3 regions of the Pseudomonas sp. VMV1 genome follow, and region 2 is predicted to be linked to each of the others. Evidence: predicted binding sites of a transcription regulator. Region 2 holds the regulator's gene; each other region holds the start of a gene.
The links. Region 2 encodes sigma-54, which starts transcription at its own class of promoters, with help from an activator protein. Its sites were predicted from a motif close to ANTGGCATNNANNTTGCTNT; they were not measured.
Positions count from the first base shown of each region.

Region 1: a site for sigma-54 is predicted at 3,118-3,137, ahead of flgB (flagellar basal body rod protein FlgB). Genes of this name have one in related genera too.
Region 3: a site for sigma-54 is predicted at 1,989-2,008, ahead of flhA (flagellar biosynthesis protein FlhA). Genes of this name have one in related genera too.

Region 1 is NZ_JBXGSE010000002.1:390,785-396,781, reverse strand. Features, by position in the region: gene flgE (flagellar hook protein FlgE) at 144-1,454, opposite strand; gene ACUCV0_RS07370 (flagellar hook assembly protein FlgD) at 1,483-2,205, opposite strand; gene flgC (flagellar basal body rod protein FlgC) at 2,222-2,659, opposite strand; gene flgB (flagellar basal body rod protein FlgB) at 2,662-3,084, opposite strand; gene ACUCV0_RS07355 (hypothetical protein) at 3,805-4,074, opposite strand; gene ACUCV0_RS07350 (STY4528 family pathogenicity island replication protein) at 4,581-5,693, shown strand; gene ACUCV0_RS07345 (hypothetical protein) at 5,741-5,997, opposite strand, start outside.
Region 2 is NZ_JBXGSE010000001.1:259,980-265,976, forward strand. Features, by position in the region: gene pmbA (metalloprotease PmbA) at 1-76, shown strand, start outside; gene ACUCV0_RS01150 (superoxide dismutase) at 299-913, shown strand; gene ACUCV0_RS01155 (HPr family phosphocarrier protein) at 983-1,255, opposite strand; gene rapZ (RNase adapter RapZ) at 1,287-2,141, opposite strand; gene ptsN (PTS IIA-like nitrogen regulatory protein PtsN) at 2,143-2,607, opposite strand; gene hpf (ribosome hibernation-promoting factor, HPF/YfiA family) at 2,626-2,934, opposite strand; gene ACUCV0_RS01175 (RNA polymerase factor sigma-54) at 3,024-4,523, opposite strand; gene lptB (LPS export ABC transporter ATP-binding protein) at 4,626-5,354, opposite strand; gene lptA (lipopolysaccharide transport periplasmic protein LptA) at 5,351-5,893, opposite strand; gene lptC (LPS export ABC transporter periplasmic protein LptC) at 5,880-5,997, opposite strand, start outside.
Region 3 is NZ_JBXGSE010000002.1:477,678-483,674, forward strand. Features, by position in the region: gene fliR (flagellar biosynthetic protein FliR) at 1-163, shown strand, start outside; gene flhB (flagellar biosynthesis protein FlhB) at 176-1,324, shown strand; gene sodC (superoxide dismutase [Cu-Zn] SodC) at 1,317-1,844, opposite strand; gene flhA (flagellar biosynthesis protein FlhA) at 2,069-4,195, shown strand; gene flhF (flagellar biosynthesis GTPase FlhF) at 4,206-5,534, shown strand; gene fleN (flagellar synthesis regulator FleN) at 5,627-5,997, shown strand, end outside.

The DNA.
Region 1 (5,997 bases), on a different contig from region 2:
CTCGCAGGGCGATCAATATCGCTACAGGTCTGAAACTGTCCAGACCTCTTCAGCAAGGCACGTGCCATTTCCAGCATTTCATTGATTTAAAAAGAAAAAGCCCTCGCAAGGAGGGCTTTTTCACAGCGACCGTCAAAGAACCGTTAGCGGATCTGGATGATGGTCTGCGACAGCGTGTTTTCCGTCTCGATGGTCTTGGCGTTGGCCTGGTAGTTACGCTGGGCCACGATCAGATTGACCAGCTGGGTACTGAGATCGACGTTGGAAGCCTCCAGCGAGCCCGAGGTCAGGGTTCCCAGCGTGCCCGAGGCCGGCGTCCCCACCACCGCCTGGCCGGAGGTGGACGACTGGGCGAAGGTGTTGCTGCCCAGCGGGGTCAGGCCCTGGTTGTTGGCGAAACTGGCCAGGATCACCTGGCCGATCACCTTGGACTGGCTGTTGGTGAAGCTCGCGTAGAGCTTGCCTTCGGTATCGATGGACAGGCCCGACAGTTGGCCGGTGGTGTAGCCATCCTGGGATTTGCTGGTCACCGCGAAGGCGGTCGCGGTCTGCGTGGTGCTGCTCAGGTCGATGGCGATACCGGTGGTGGAGGCGGACGCGCCGTTGGCCCCATAGGTCTTGGGCGTGGTGGAGGCGTTGGTCACGGTGGCCGGCACCCAGTTGTTCAGCGCGAACTTGCCGGTGCTGGTGACGGTGAGGCCGGTACCGCCCGTGGCGCTGAGCTTGCCGGTGCTGTCGAACGTCAGGGTGTTGCTCAGGGGCGTGGTGGACGTCGGGTCGGCCGGGTTGCGCCCGTCGACCAGGCTGTACATGTTCCAGGTGTTGGTGCCGGTCTTGGCGAAGTAGTACGTCAAGGTATGGGCGTTGCCCTGGGAGTCGTAGATGCTGGTGGACGTCGAGTTGTTGAAGCTGGTGGCATCGCTGGGGTCGAAGGTGGCCGTGGTGGGAACGGTCGCCGACGAGTTGAGACTCAACACCTCGGTGTCCTTGGTCGTGGCCTTGGGCGCCTGGTTGGTGGTGTCGATCTTCAGGTTGGTGGCGATGCCGCTGATCACGTTGCCATCGCTGTCCGCCGCGTAGCCGCGCAGGTTGTAGCCGGAGTTGTTGACCACGAAGCCATTGGCGTCGGTCTTGAAGGTGCCGTCTCGCGAATAGAGGTTGGAGCCGTTGTTGTTCATGACGAAGAAGCCGCCGCCATTGATCGCCATGTCCAGGGCGTTGCCGGTGCTGGTCACGTTGCCCTGGGTGAATTGCTGGGCCACGGCCGCGGTCCGCACGCCGGCGCCGGGCTGGTTGGAACTCGACCCCAGGTACATGGAGCTGGAATAGACATCGGCGAATTCGGCGCGCGAGGACTTGAAGCCCGTGGTGCCCACGTTGGCGATGTTGTTGCCGGTCACGCTGAGATCGGTGGCGGCGGCATTGAGGCCACTGAGGCCGACGTTGAAGCTCATGGTTGTACTCCTGTCCGGCGGGGCCGGCTCACTGGCCTATGGTCTTGACGTTCGCCAAGGCGACGTTGGTGCCGTCGGCGAGATTGAGGGTCATGTCGCTGCCGCTGGTCCCCAGGGTCACGCTGCTCACGGTATTCGGCAGGTAGGTCGTCAGCGCCGTGGAGGTGCCACCGATCGCGGCCGTGGCTTTGAAGGTGTAGGTGCCGGACGCCAGCGTCTGGCCGGAGCTGTCCTTGCCATCCCAGCTGAAGGAGTGGCTACCAGCGCTACTGGCGTTCAGGGGAATGGTGTCGACCAGGGAGCCGGCGCTGTTGTAGACGCCCACCGAGAGATCACTGCCGGACGACGGCAGCACCACGCTGCCGGTCATGCCGGAGGTGGTATCGACCACCGCCGTGCTGCCGGCGGCGATCACCGAGCGACCGACCAGCGAAGAGGCCTGCAGCGCCTGGGAAGAGTTGTAGTTGCTGACGATGGAATCCACCGAGGTATTGAGGTTCTGCAAGGACTCGACGCTGCTGAACTGGGCCAGCTGCGCGACGAACTCGGTGTTGTCCTGCGGATTCAGCGGATTCTGGTTGTTGAGCTGGGTGACCAGCAGCTTCAGGAAGTCGTTCTTCCCGAGACTGCTGGTGGTGCTGCCCGAGGTCGTCGCGCCGCTGGACGTCGCCGAGCTGCTCGATACCTTGCTGTTGGACAGCACCGACGACAGCAGCGAGCTGCTACTGGTGGTGGAAGAAGTGGTGGTCATGGCGACTCCCTAGCGATCACTGACCCAGGGTCAGTACCTTCTGCATCATCTGTTTGGCGGTATTCATCATTTCCGCGTTGGTCTGGAAGGCCCGACTGGCGGAGATCATGTCGGCCATTTCCTCCACCACGTTCACGTTCGGGTAATAGACGTAGCCGTCCTTGTCCGCCATGGGATGATGGGGTTCATAGCGCTTCTGCACCTCGCTCTGGTCCTCGACGATGCCCTTCACCTCCACCCCGACCCCGGCCTGGCCCTGGTCATCGAACAGCGAGGAACCGCCCTGGGCCTCGCTGAGCTGGGCAGCGAACACCGGATGGCGGGCCTTGTAGGTCTGGTCGACGCTGGAAGCGACCGACTCGGCGTTGGCCATGTTGCTGGCCACGGTGTTGAGCCGGACGTTCTGGGCGCTCATCGCGCTACCAGCGATGTTGAACAACGAACTCAAGGACATGGTTATTCTCCCTTGATGGCCGACATCAGCCCCTTGAACTTGCTATTGAGCAGCGTGAAGCTGGCCTGGAAGTTCATGGAGTTCTCGGCGTAGTTGGCCTGCTCGACCTGGGCATCCACGGTGTTCTGGTCGACCGATGGCTGGCTGGGAATGCGGTATTTCAGCGCCGCGTCGCCCATGCCCATGTCGAAGCCTTCGGCGGCGATGTGCCGGCTGTTGGTGGTCTCGAGCTGATAGTGCCTGGCGGACCCGGCAGTACCCTTGGCCGCCTGTTCGGCCAGCACCGCACTGAAGTCCAGGTCCCGCGCCTTGTAGCCGGGGGTATCGGCATTGGCCAGGTTGTTGCCCAACACCTCGGCGCGCTGCGAACGGAAATTCAGCGCCTGCTCATGCAACCCGAGTGCTTTGTCGAAATTGATGCTCATGTCGAGAGACCTTTGACGTAGCTTGCAAGCGATCTAGCAAGGCCCGTGCCAGTCTCCAGCATCCATATAAATCAAGGGTTTAGCGCAACGCGGCAGTTAGAACAACGGCAAGCGGCAAGGTTTTTCCGCCGCCTTTGCCGGCCTTGGGATCGGGCGCGGCAAAATTTTGGCGCAAAAAACGCGAATAGTTCAGGTCTGAACGCCGTAGGGTTACCTCGGATTCCCCTAGACAGCTGCCAAATGTCTAATTGCCTAACACAAGCGCAAGAATTCTCGTAACGATCGATATTTAGACCGTGATTTTCGAGTATGTCTTTTTATAATACTCATTGAAGACACTTAGTGTGCTCTAGGCGCTCCTAGGTATCTAATAGAGCACACGAGCAACACGACAGTCTCTAAGAGACGTCCTTTCATGATAAGCGGGTAGCTAAAATAAAATTTAATGTTTCCGCCAACTGCACTCGAAAACGGCCGTAAACAGAGCGTGAGCAGTCTAAGTAAATCCTTGGAAAATCATTTAATAGAGCGCCCGTTCTATGACCTCAAAAAGAATACTCATCGACTATGAGTGCTCCGCGCCGCCACGAGAACTTGGAGAATAACAAAAGAACTCTTTGACCGCGGGCAGTTTCTATCAATGCAATGGCGGACTACTGTCCACCATTGCAAAGAAGAACTTAGACCGAAGACCGCGAGCGGTCGAACATTACGTATCTGCTAGGGGCTATTGTGGCGTACATCAGATAGCGCCCGACGGTAGAGCGTGACCATTTCGTCCAGCAACTCTTGAGCAACATTACAGGCAATCTTTAGTCGGAGCTCTTCAGGGTGGCCAGAACCACACTCTGCCAACTGAGCCAGTAGATCACCTAGCATTGACGCACGAAGATTTGCATCGGCTTCGATGGATCGAGTGGAAAGATCCATTTGGTTAAGCGCGATTGGCTTGCTCGGGAACGGAAGGACAGAGGGCTTCTTCTCAGCCATGGCACACCTCCGTTGCAGGAGTACATGGCATGCAGGTAGCGCCGAGGCGGAGCTCGGGCTTAAAAGGAGATACAGGCATTTTAACTGCTCCTCAGACGATTAAGGAGCCGCCACCCGCCGTTGTCACTCGGTGATGGGAGGCGGACCGTGAGGGGGTGACAAACCGGCGTCCGAGGGAACCGGCCAGGCAAAAGCCTGCCCCACACGGCCCGCCATAGAAAACCACAGATGTAGTCTAGCTACAGCGCTACCGCGCCTCGAACGAATCGGGTTGTCACACCCGGTCGTGGGATTGACCACGACAATGCAAATTTACCGTTTTGGAACGCGCCCTAGCAACCCGGGGCGACGCTAGCTACCTATGACTCATCTAGGTTGGTCTACAGCAGACCGTTTGGTATGCAACAGAAATACGGTAACGGGGCAAATCGGATTTATCCGGGACAGACCAGTTGGTGCCAAAGAGACTCGCCTGGCAGCCGAAAGGCCTTGGTAGGGGAGAGGAAATGGCAAGCTATTCCGCACACGAGCGCTACGCATCGAGTAACTGGTTTACGACGCCAACCGCGCTGCTGGTAGATCCGCGGCTGACCCCGCTGGAGCGCAACGGCTGGCAGGTCTTGCGCATGCTGAGCGGCCCGGATGGGGTTAGTTCGCTTACGAGCCTGAGCCAGCTACGACGCTATCTCACCACCACGCCGTTAGGGCAACGGGCGGGCTATGAGACGGCGCGACGTGTTCTGAAAGTGCTGCGCCTGACGGGTTGGATTACGCTGATCGGTGTACAGCGTGACCCCATGACGGGCAAGGTGATGAGCGAGCGCTACAGGGTGCATGAGCATGCCTTAGCGTTTGATCAGGCATGCACTGCCGACCAGACGCTTGCCCGTCTATTACAAGCGTGCCTGCACGAAACTGGACATCCGATCCAGCGGATTGCACAGCATCTCAATCAGGCGTTCACGCAGGGTGAGCGCAGTGAAGAGGCAGTGCCTAATGGAGCTTCTATCCCAAGCGAGTTGGGGAGCTCTATCTCCGGGGCGGTACCTGCGGAGTTCGGCTTAGGCCAAACCGGTCTGCCACAGACCAACGAGGTCCACGGCAAACCAACTGGCCAATACAGTACGTACAGTAGTAAGACGTATAAAGTACGTACGTATCCCTCAGAGCTGGAAAACACGAAGGGCAGCGCTCCGCTTCCATCCTGCCTCGCGGGAATTGATGAGGAGCAGTTGCAGGAGCTGCTGAAGGCGCTTGATGAATTGTCCCTGCAGCAGCGTCAGCAGGTGTTGGCAGAGCTTGAGGCCAGACACCGTAGCGGCGGGGTACGCAACGTAGTGGCCTATGCCTTTGGCTTGATCAGACGCGTGCAGTCGGGAGGTTTCCGGCCCTATGCACTGCGGGATAGGCCGGCAATGCAGACCGTGGCGAACAGAGACCCCGGCATGGACCATCGTCCACGCCCGGCACATCGAGTAGCCCCCGCAAAGCGCTCAACGCCCGAGGTTGCTGAAAACCATATTGCGACGCTTCGCAAGATGCTCAACATGCCTGTCAGGGTGTCGCGCGTGCTCGACGACATCAAAGCTCAGTCCGAGCAGCTCAGCGAAGAAAGCTAGTCGTGGTGACTTAAGAATGATTGAGCCACGCTGCGGGCTTGGACTGCTCATAGGCCCAGTGCGGAGGCGTTCGTAATGCTTTTGCTGCGGCGATGGATGATGACCATCTCATCCAACAGATCTTGCGCAGTCATCTTGATAATCGTGGCGCGAAGCGAATCTGTTTCCAGGGTGCTGGCGTCAAGCTGATCGAGTAGGTCCTTCAGTATGGAAAAGCGCAGCTCGATGTCATCTGAAAGGTCCGACAAGTCGCTTGCGAAGTGGCTGGCGTCGATACTTTTCTGCGGGAGCGGATAAATCCGCG
Region 2 (5,997 bases):
CAGCGACGTGGAACGCCGCGGCAGCCTGCGCACCGGCTCGGTGCTGATCGACGGCATGACCCTGGCGGGTAGCTAGAAAAGATGCCGGAAGTGTCGCGGTGAGGAAAATCCCGTCGAACGGGAGACAGCCCACCCCGTTAGTCGTTAGTATCCTAGCAATGCACTAGGACATAGCCGTGCGGTCGAATTCCGTGACCGGACGGCCCAGATTCAGACGGTGCGCCGTGGCGCACCAGCCGTACTCCCCGCTGCCCCAGGGCAGTGGGTCCATACCAAAACCACCATGGAGACATTCCGCATGCCGCATACTCTGCCTCAGCTGCCCTACGCCTACGACGCGCTGGAACCGCACGTCGATGCCCAGACCATGGAAATCCACCACACCAAGCACCACCAGACCTACATCAACAACCTGAACGCTGCGCTGGAAGGCACCGAGTTCGCCAATTTGTCGGCCGAAGAAGTGGTTCGTCAGCTGGACAAGCTGCCCCAGGACAAGCGCGGTGCCGTGCAGAACAACGGTGGCGGCCATGCCAACCACAGCCTGTTCTGGACCGTGATGGCCCCCAATGCCGGCGGCAAGCCCGAAGGCGCCCTGGCTGAAGCCATCGAGTCCCAGCTGGGCGGCTTCGATGCCTTCAAGGAGGCCTTCACCAAGGCTGCCCTGACCCGCTTCGGCAGCGGCTGGGCCTGGCTGAGCGTCACCCCCGAGAAGAAGCTGGTGGTCGAGAGCACCGGCAACCAGGACAGCCCGCTGATGACCGGCAATACCCCGATCCTCGGCCTGGACGTCTGGGAGCACGCCTACTACCTGCGCTACCAGAACCGTCGTCCCGAATACATCGGTGCCTTCTTCAACGTCATCAACTGGCCGGAAGTGTCCCGTCGCTACGAAGCGGCGCTGAACGCCTGAGTTGACGTCCAATAAAAAAAGCCGCCCTCGGGCGGCTTTTTTTATTGGACGAAGCTGGAGCAGGGCCGATCACTCACCCTCGTCGAAGTAGTTGTTGATCAGTTCGATCAGGGCGCGCATGGCCTCGTCGCTCTGCTCACCCTCGGTTTCCAGTTGCAGCACCGTGCCCTTGCCGGCGGCCAGCATCATGACCGCCATGATGCTCTTGCCATCGACTGGCGGCTCGCCACTGCGGCCTACGCGGACGCTGGCAGGATAACGGCCGGCCACGCCGACGAACTTGGCGGCCGCGCGGGCGTGCAGGCCCAGCTTGTTGATGATGGTGATCTGTTGGGCAGGCATTGAGTCTGTCCTTGTCGAAACAAAACGGGCGTCAGAGATCGCGATGGCGGATCTGAACGTTCTTGAGCAGGTCTTTGAGTTCGCGACCCAGGCGGTCGGCCAGGTAGACCGAACGGTGATGACCGCCGGTACAGCCAATGGCCACGGTCACATAGGACCTGTTGTTGGCCGCGAAGCGCGGCAGCCACTTCACCAGGTAATCGCGGATGTCATTGTACAGGGTCTCTACCTCGGGCTGTTGCTCGAGATAATCGCGCACCTGGGCATCGAGTCCGGAAAAGTCGCGCAGGTCCGGTTTCCAGTAGGGATTGGGCAGGAAACGTACATCGAAGACCATGTCCGCATCCACCGGCAGGCCCCGCTTGAAGCCGAAGGATTCCACCAGGTAGGCGGTGCCGGGCTCGGGCGCGTTCAGCAGACGCAACTTGAGGATGTCACGCAGCTGATAGAGATTCAGGTGAGTGGTGTCGATCTTAAGATCGGACAGATCGGCGATGGGCGACAGCAGCACCTGCTCATCGTGGATGGCCTCGGCCAGCGATCTTTCCTGATTGGACAGCGGATGCCGGCGGCGCGTCTCGGAAAAGCGCTTGAGCAAGGTCTGGTCATCGGCGTCCAGATAGAGGATGTCGCAGCGGATGTTGCGGCTGCGCACCTGTTCGAGCAATTCGGGAAAGCGCTGCAGCTGGCTGGGCAGATTGCGTGCATCGATGGACAGGGCGACCTTGGGCTGAGGTCGTTCCATGTCGGTGAGGGCGTGCTGGGCCAGTTCGGGCAGAAGGCTGGCCGGCAGGTTGTCGATGCAGTAGAAGCCATTGTCCTCAAGCACGTTGAGCGCCGTACTCTTGCCCGACCCGGAACGTCCGCTCACGATGATGAGGTGCATGTCAGTGTCCGCTCTGGGCCTCGACGACGATCTGATAGAGCGCCTGGCTGTCCTTGGCCTTGCGTAGCCGTTCGCGGATGTCCGCGCGGTCCAGGATGCCGGCGATCTGGCGCAGCAGGGTCAGGTGCTGTTCGGTAGCGGCTTCGGGTACCAGCAGCACGAACACCAGGTCTACCGGTGCGCCATCCAGGGAGTCGAAGTCCACGGGTTGCTGCAGGTGGAAGAGGACGCATAGCGGCTGTTGCAGGCCCGCCAGGCGACAGTGGGGAATGGCGATGCCATTGCCGAAGCCAGTGGAGCCCAGGCGCTCGCGCGCCATCAGGCATTCATGGATGTGCGCCGCGTCATGGCCAGGCAATTCCTGCGCGGCCAGTTCGGCGATACGTTCCAGTACGGCGGCTTTGCTGCCACCCGGCGCACCCGTCTGGGTGCGGCCGGGGGTCAGAATATTTTCGAGTCTGATCATAAAGCGGCGATCGAAACCTCAGCGGACGCCGACGCCCTGCTGGCGTTCGATCGATTTTTCCTTGTGTTTAATCAGTTGGCGGTCGAGCTTGTCGGCCAGGAGATCAATGGCGGCATACATGTCATCATGCTCGGCGTTGGCGACCACCGCGGCGCCAGCGACGTGCAGGGTGGCTTCGGCTTTCTGCTTGAGCTTGTCCACTTCCAGAATGACCTGGACGTTGGTAATACGGTCGAAGTGCCGTTCGAGGCGGGCGAGTTTCTCGCCGATGTAGTCACGCAGGGCTTCTGTCACTTCAAGCTGATGGCCACTGATGTTGACTTGCATACCGCTTCTCCTTATTGCCGGGCTGCGATCGGCGAAGCTGCTCGCCGACATGACACGGGTCGATCGAGGCACGGTCACATCAGGACGCGTCAGAGGAGACGCTTGCGTTCGCTGGACGGAGCGATACCCAGGGATTCCCGATACTTAGCCACCGTGCGACGAGCGACTTGTATACCTTGCGATTCCAGTAAACCAGCGATCTTGCTGTCACTCAACGGCTTTTTCGCGTTTTCCGCCGCCACCAATTTCTTGATGATCGCGCGGATCGCGGTGGAGGAGCATTCGCCCCCTTCGGCGGTGCTGACGTGACTGGAGAAGAAATACTTGAGTTCGTAGATGCCACGCGGGGTGTGCATGAACTTCTGGGTGGTCACCCGGGAGATGGTCGACTCGTGCATGCCCACCGCCTCGGCGATGTCGTGCAGGACCAACGGCTTCATGGCCTCTTCGCCGTATTCGAGAAAACCCCGCTGGTGCTCGACGATCTGGGTCGCCACCTTCATCAGGGTCTCGTTGCGGCTCTGCAGGCTCTTGATGAACCAGCGCGCTTCCTGCAGCTGATTGCGCATGTAGGTATTGTCGGCGCTGCTGTCGGCGCGTTTGACGAAGCCCGCATACTGGGGATTCACCCGTAGGCGCGGCATGGATTCCTGATTGAGCTCCACCAGCCAGCGCTCGTTGTGCTTGCGCACGATGACGTCCGGTACCACGTATTCGGCTTCGCCGGACTCGATCTGGGAGCCAGGCCGCGGATGCAGCGTCTGGATCAGCTCGATGATCGGCTTGAGTTCCTCTTCCTTGATCTTCATGCGCCGCATCAGCTGCGCGTAGTCGCGGCTGCCGAGCAGATCCAGGTAGTCACCGACCAGGCGCTTGGCCTCGCCGAGCAAGGGGAGGGTGGCCGGCAGTTGCGCCAGCTGGATCAGCAGGCATTCGCGCAGATTGCGAGCGGCGACGCCGGCGGGCTCGAATTGCTGGACCCGTCGGAGCACCACCTCGACTTCGTCGAGATCGACTTCCAGGTCCGGGTCGAGCGAGGCATGGATGTCTTCGAGGCTTTCCTGCAGGTAACCGTCGGTATCGATGCCATCGATGATGGCCAGCGCGATCAGCCGATCGAGGTCCGACATGGGTGCCAGGTTGAGCTGCCAGAGCAGATGCGTCTGCAGGCTCTCGCCCGCCGAGGTGCGAGTGGTGAAGTCCCACTCGTCGTCGTCACTGCTGGGCAGGCTGCTGGCGCTGGTCTGGTAGATGTCTTCCCAGGCCGTGTCGACCGGCAGCTCGCTGTCGCTGGGGATGCGCTCGCTCCACTCGGATTCGTCGGCCAGCTCGTTGGTGGCGACCGAGGTTTCCTTGAAGGTGGTTTCCATGTTGCCGGAGTTCGCGTGCTCGTCGCTTTCGCCCGAGGCTTCGCTCTGGTCGAAGTCTTCCCCGTCTTCCTGGCGTTCCAGCATCGGATTGGATTCCAGGGCTTCCTGGATTTCCTGCTGCAAATCGAGCGTCGAGAGCTGGAGCAGACGTATGGCTTGTTGCAGCTGCGGCGTCATCGTCAGCTGCTGGCCCATCTTGAGGACTAGCGATGGTTTCATGGCTGCGGAAATACACCTTGTCTACCGACGCGAACAGCGCCACCGAACCTCGCGAACCCTGCGAGCGTTAGCAAATTATATGCCTTGTTTCCCCGGGTTTGCCTAGAGGCGGAATTCGTGGCCCAGATAGACTTCCTTCACCAGGTCGTTGGCAAGGACTTCTTCGGCGGTGCCTTCGGCGATGAGCTGGCCGTCATTGACGATATAGGCCGTTTCGCAGATGGTCAGGGTTTCCCGCACGTTGTGATCGGTGATGAGCACACCGATGCCCTTGGCCTTGAGGTGGCGGATGATCTGCTTGATATCGCCCACCGAGATGGGGTCCACGCCCGCGAAGGGTTCGTCAAGCAGGATGAACTTGGGCGCGGTGGCGAGGGCGCGGGCGATCTCGACACGGCGTCTTTCACCGCCAGACAGGCTCATGCCCCGGTTGTCGCGGATGTGGGTGATGTGGAATTCCTGCAGCAGGCTTTCCAGCTCGCGCAGTCGTCCGGCCTTGTCCAGGTCCTTGCGGGTTTCCAGGATGCCAAGGATGTTGTCGGCCACGGTCAGCTTGCGAAAGATCGAGGCTTCCTGGGGCAGATAGCCGATCCCGGCACGGGCGCGGCCATGCATGGGCAGCGCGGTGACATCCTGGTCGTCGATCAGCACGCGACCCTGATCCGCCTTGACCAGGCCGACGATCATGTAGAAGCAGGTGGTCTTGCCGGCGCCGTTCGGGCCGAGCAGGCCGACGATCTGGCCGCTGTCGATGCTGACGCTGACATCACGAACGACCTGACGACCCTTGTAGCTCTTGGCCAGATGCTGGGCTTTGAGCGTGACCGTCATTGTTTCTGCCCCGACTGCTGCTGATCCTTGGGCTGGATGACCATGTCGATCCGCGGCCGCGGCGTGGTGACCTTGCTGCCGTTGGCCCGTCCCGCATTGACGATCTGGCGCTGGGTGTCGTAGACGATCTTCTCGCCTTCGAAGGTGTTGCCCTGTTGGACCACCTTGGCCTGGTCGATCAGGATGATGCGGTTTTCCTGGGCGAAGTATTGGATGGTCAGGCCATAGGCCTTGACGATGTCCTTGTCCGCCGAGGGTTTCTGCTCGTAGTAGGCCGGTTTGCCCACTGCGGTGGCGACCTTGATATTGCCCTGGTTGTCCTGGGTCAAGGTCACGGTATTGCCGGTGATCTTCATGCTGCCCTGGGTGATGACCACGTCTCCGCGATACACGGCCACGCCCTGCTTGTCATCGAGCTCGGCGCTGTCGGCCTGCACGCGGATCGGCTGGGTGCGATCGGTCGGCAGGGCCCAAGCCGCGGCACTGCCCAAGGTGGCGCCGAGGGTGAACAGGAAGGGGAGGGTTTTAACGAACCTCATGCTGGCCTCTTACGTTGGACAGCAGGAGCATTCTGCCGTCTTCTAGATACGCTTTCATGCCATTGGCCGTGGTCACCCCATTGGCGGCCTCGATTCTAACGGCT
Region 3 (5,997 bases), on a different contig from region 2:
CCGCGCGGCGCCGCAGCTGAACATCTTTTCCGTCGGCATGCCGCTGATCGTGGTGCTGGGCATGGTGATCGTCTGGCTCGGCACCGCCGATATCCTGTCCCACTACGAAAGTCTCGCCAGCGAGGCGCTGCAATGGCTGCGCGAACTCGCCCGCGAACGCTAGGAGGTATGCCGCATGGCTGAATCCGATGGCGAAGACCGCACAGAAGACCCCACCGAGAAACGCAAGCGTGATTCTCGGGAGGAGGGGCAGCTCCCGCGATCACGCGAACTCGGTACGGTGGCAGTCATGCTGTCAGGTGTTGGCGGCCTGCTGATGTACGGCGCCTTCCTCGGCGGCAAGCTGCTGGAGGTAATGCGCAGCAACTTCTCGTTGCGACGCGAAGAGGTCATGGACGAACGCTTCATGGGCACCTTCCTGCTGGCCTCGGGCAAGGCGGCGATGCTGGGGATGGTGCCGATGATTGCCTTGGTGGTGATCGCCGCCATCGTCGGCCATATCGCCCTGGGCGGCTTCCTGTTTTCCGGCAAGGTGCTGGCCCCCAAGCCGAGTCGGATGAATCCGCTGTCCGGCATCACACGCATGTTCTCCAAGAACTCCCTGGTGGAGCTGCTCAAGGCGCTGGGCAAGTTCTTCATCATCCTCGGCGTGTCGGTGCTGGTGCTGATGAGCGAGCGCACGGCGTTGCTGCAGATCGCCAAGCTGCCGCTGGAGCAGGCGCTGCTGCACAGCATGCAGGTGGTGGGGCATGCCACGCTGCTGCTGGCGCTGGGATTGTTGATCATCGCGGCCGTGGACGTACCCTTCCAGATCTTCAGCAATCGCAAGAAACTGATGATGACCAAGCAGGAGATCAAGGACGAATACAAGGACAGCGAGGGCAAGCCGGAGGTCAAGGGCAAGATCCGCCAGATGCAGCGGCAGATGGCGCAGCAGCGGATGATGGCCGAGGTGCCCAATGCCGATGTGGTCATCACCAACCCGACCCACTTCGCCGTGGCCCTCAAGTACGATGCGGCCAAGGGCGGGGCGCCGGTCCTGGTGGCCAAGGGCAGCGATTTCACCGCGCTGAAGATTCGCGAGATCGCCCAGGAACACCAGGTCTCGCTGCTGGAGTCACCCGGCCTGGCGCGGGCAGTGTATTACTCAACCGATGTGGATCAGGAGATTCCGGCCGGGCTCTATGTGGCCGTGGCTCAGGTCCTGGCCTATGTCTATCAGCTCAGGCAATTCCGCGCCGGACGTGGCCGCAAGCCCAAGCTGTCAGACCTGCCCATCCCGCCGGATCTGCGGCGGGACGAGGAGGGGAAGGCGCCTACTTGATGACGCCGCAGGCGACGCGGGCGCCGCCACCGCCCAGGGGCTTGGGCTGATCGGAGTAGTTGTCGCCTCCGGCATGTACCATCAGGGCATGGCCCTTGATCTCTTCGAGACGCTTGATGCGTGGCGCCAGTACCGGCTGAGTGGCCTGGCCGTCTGCGGTCACATAGAGCGCCGGCAGTTCGCCCAGGTGGCCATCGTCCGACCAGGGCGCGCTGTGCTTGCCGGTGTTGCGCGGATCAAGATGACCATCCGCGGCGCCGCCAGCGGTCAGGGTGCCATTCACCTCGGCCGGGCCGCAGTTGGGCTTGGTATGGACGTGAAAACCATGGATCCCCGGCTCCAGGCCCTTGAGGTCGGGGGTGAAGACCAGGCCATATTTCGAGCGGGTCACCTGCACGCTGCCGACGCTTTCACCCACACCGTCGGTCGTGACCTTGTTCACGGGAATCGTCAAAGATTCAGCCGCCTGGGCAGTGCCGGCCAGGCAGGTGGCCAACAGCGTCGCGGTCCAGATTTTCATCATGATGCTCCTCGGATAGGCGCGCTAGCGCAGGTCCCTAGACAGACTCGCGTCTTTCACCTGGGGTTCAGCCCGCCGCTCCACCGATCCGTAACCAGTCCTGTATCGCCTCCGGAAAACCTTGCGGATTCAAGCTGTTGGGCAGTTGGCCCGGAGCTTGCTCAGGCCCCTGCGAACAGTGCGCTGCGTCAACTTTCCGTGACGACGGCACCGGCAAGCGAGGAATGGGTGTGAAAGTCGATAAATCCCTGATGATGGGCAACATGCGCGGTCTAGCTCGCGGCAACCTGGGCGTGCCGCTGGCCGTCCTGGCGATGCTCGCCATGATGACCCTGCCGATGCCGCCGTTCCTGCTGGACGTGCTGTTCACCTTCAACATCGCCCTGTCGATCGTGGTCCTGCTGGTCAGCGTCTACGCCTTGCGGCCGCTGGACTTCGCCGTCTTCCCGACCATCCTGCTGGTGTCGACCCTGTTGCGCCTGGCGCTGAACGTGGCCTCGAGCCGCGTGGTGTTGCTGCACGGCCAGGATGGCCACGACGCCGCGGGCAAGGTCATCCAGGCCTTCGGTGAGGTGGTGGTCGGCGGCAACTACGTGGTCGGTGCGGTGGTGTTCGCCATCCTCATGATCATCAACTTCGTGGTGGTGACCAAGGGTGCCGGCCGCATCTCCGAGGTGTCGGCGCGCTTCACCCTGGATGCCATGCCCGGCAAGCAGATGGCCATCGATGCCGACCTCAACGCTGGCATCATCGACCAGAACGAAGCCAAGAAGCGCCGGACCGAAGTGGGTCAGGAAGCCGATTTCTACGGCTCCATGGACGGTGCCAGCAAGTTCGTGCGCGGTGACGCCGTCGCCGGCCTGCTGATCCTCTTCATCAACCTCATCGGCGGCATGGCCATCGGCATGGCCCAGCACAGTCTGTCGTTCGGCGACGCTGCCCGCATCTACGCCCTGCTGACCATCGGTGACGGCCTGGTGGCCCAGGTCCCGTCGCTGCTGCTGTCGGTCGCCGCGGCCATCATGGTGACCCGCGTCTCTTCCGCCGAGGACATGGGTCAGCAAGTCAATCGTCAGATGTTTGCCTCGCCCAAGGCGCTGGCGGTATCGGCCTTCATCATCATCGCCATGGGCCTGGTGCCGGGCATGCCGCACCTGCCGTTCCTTGGTCTGGGCGGTGGTGCCGCCGCCGGTGCCTGGCTGATCTACAAGCGTCAGCGCCAGGCCAAGCAGACCGCCGAAGTCGAAGCCAAGAAGCAGCAGGACCTGGCTCCCGTGCAGCGCCCGGCCGAGGCCAAGGAGCTAGGTTGGGACGACGTGACCCCGGTGGACATGGTGGGTCTGGAAGTCGGCTACCGGCTGATCCCCATGGTTGATCGCAACCAGGGTGGTCAACTGCTGGCGCGGATCAAGGGCGTGCGCAAGAAGCTGTCCCAGGACCTCGGCTTTCTTATGCCTTCGGTCCATATTCGCGACAACCTGGACCTGCTGCCCAATGCCTATCGTTTGACGTTGATGGGCGTGAGCGTGGCCGAGGCCGAGATCTATCCCGACCGCGAACTGGCGATCAACCCCGGTCAGGTCTATGGCTCCCTCAATGGCGTCGCCGCCAAGGATCCGGCATTCGGTCTGGAAGCCGTCTGGATCGACGTCACCCAGCGTGATCAGGCCCAATCCCTGGGTTACACCGTGGTGGACGCCAGTACCGTGGTCGCCACCCACCTAAACCAGATCCTCTTCAAGCATGCCCACGAGCTGATTGGTCACGAAGAAGTCCAGCAATTGCTGCAGGTGCTGGCCAAGAGTTCGCCCAAGCTGGCCGAAGAATTGGTGCCCGGCATCGTCTCCCTGTCGACCCTGCTCAAGATCCTCCAGCAGCTGCTGCAGGAGCAGGTACCGGTCCGCGACATCCGCACCATCGCCGAAGCCATCGCCAACGTCGGTCCGCGGAGTCAAGATCCCGCCGCCATCGCCGGTGCCGTACGGGTCGCGTTGTCCCGCGCAATCGTCCAGAACATCGTAGGAATGGAGCCTGAGCTGCCTGTTATCACCCTTGAGCCAAGGTTGGAACAGATGTTGCTAAGTAGTATGCAGAAGGCCGGTCAGGGCGCCGAGGACGGTATGTTCCTTGAGCCTGGCATGGCTGAAAAACTGCAGCGTTCCCTTATCGAGGCAGCGCAGCGTCAGGAAATGATGGGTAAGCCAGTGGTGCTGCTGGTAGCTGGTGCGATCCGCGGGATGATGTCCCGCTTCGCCCGGATGGCAGCGCCGAACATGAGTGTACTGGCCTACCAGGAAATTCCGGACAACAAGCAGGTCACCATCGTCGCTACCGTTGGCCAGAATGGCTGAGGTCTAGATCATGCAAGTCAAACGTTTCTTCGCTGCCGATATGCGTCAAGCCATGAAGCTGGTACGCGACGAGCTGGGCCCTGATGCCGCCATCCTCAGCAACCGCCGGGTCGCCGGCGGGGTCGAGCTGACCGCGGCGCTGGACTACCAGGCTCCGGCACCGGCTGCGCCCAACGCGGAGCTGCAGGCGGAGTTGCGCAAGACCCATGCGAAGATCGCCCAGGCCCATGCCGACCTCAGCATCCGCGCGCCGGGCGTGCCCTCGGCCGCGCCCAAGGACAAGCAGCTGCTCGGCGCCATCAGTGCTGCCGACAGTCGTCGCGAGCCGGTGATCGCCCCGCCGCGTGCCCCCCAACCGGCTGCTGCGGCAGCTGCCGCCAGCGCCGCGCCGGAAGACCGCCGCGCCCTGGAAGCCATGCGCAGCGAACTCAGTGGCCTGCGTGAACTGCTGGAAGTCCAGCTGGGCTCCATGGCCTGGACGCAGGTGCAGTCCACCCGTCCGGAGCAGGCCGGCCTCTGGCGCCGTCTGCAACGCATGGGGCTGCCGGCCGACCTGGCCCGCCACCTGCTCGACAGCGTGGCCAAGATCCAGGACCCGCGCCATGCCTGGCGCATGCTGCTGGCCAACTTCGCCCAGCTGGCCAAGACCACTGACGCCAAGATTTTGGAGGAGGGCGGCATCGTCGCCTTCGTCGGCCCGGCCGGAATGGGCAAGACCACCACCCTGGCCAAGCTCGCCGCCAACTACGTGCTCAAGTACGGTCCCCAGAGTCTGGCGCTGGTCAGCATGGACAGCTTCCGCATCGGTGCCCAGGAGCAGATCAAGACCCTGGGCCGCATCCTCGACGTACCGGTGACCCTGGTCGATCCGGGCCAGTCCCTGGCGCAGGCCCTGGCGCCCCTGGCACGCAAGCGTCTGGTGCTGATCGATACCGCGGGCATGCCCGCCAACGATCCGGCGCTCAAGGCGCAGCTCGAAGCCCTGGCGAACCGCCAGCTGAAGATTCGCAATTACCTGGTGCTGGGTGTCACCAGCCAGAGCCAGGTGCTCAAGGCGGCCTATCACAGCTATCGGCGCTGCGGTCTGAGCGGCTGCGTGCTGACCAAGCTGGACGAGGCCGCCAGCCTCGGCGAAGCCCTGGGCCTGGCCATCAGCCAGCGCCTGCCGGTGGCCTACATCGCCGATGGTCCGCGCATCCCGGACGATCTACATCAGGCCCGCAGCCACCAGCTGGTGAGCCGCGCCGTGAGCCTGCAGGCGTCCGAAGAGCCGAGCGAAGAAACCATGGCCGGCATGTTCGCCGGCCTGTATCAGAGCAATGCCCGCCGCGCCGGTTAGCGCCGACGAACGGTGGTGGTGCATCGCATGCCTGGGCACGCCAAATGCACTTGGTCTAAAGTGTGACGGATTTCAATCAAAGGTATCAGGCAATGGGTAGCATGCATCCCGTCCAAGTCATAGCGGTCACGGGCGGTAAAGGCGGTGTCGGCAAGACCAATGTGTCGGTCAACCTGGCCTTGGCCCTGGCCGATATCGGGCGGCGCGTCATGCTGCTCGACGCCGACCTGGGCCTTGCCAACATCGACGTTCTGCTCGGGCTGTCGCCCAAGCGCACCTTGGCCGACGTCATTTCCGGCGAGTGTGAGCTGCGCGACGTGCTGCTGCACGGGCCGGGCGGCATCCGCATCGTCCCGGCAGCCTCGGGCACCCAGGCGATGGTCAATCTGACGCCGGCCCAGCATGCCGGTCTGATCCAGGCCTTCAGCGACATCAGCGAGAACCTCGACGTGCTCATCGTCGA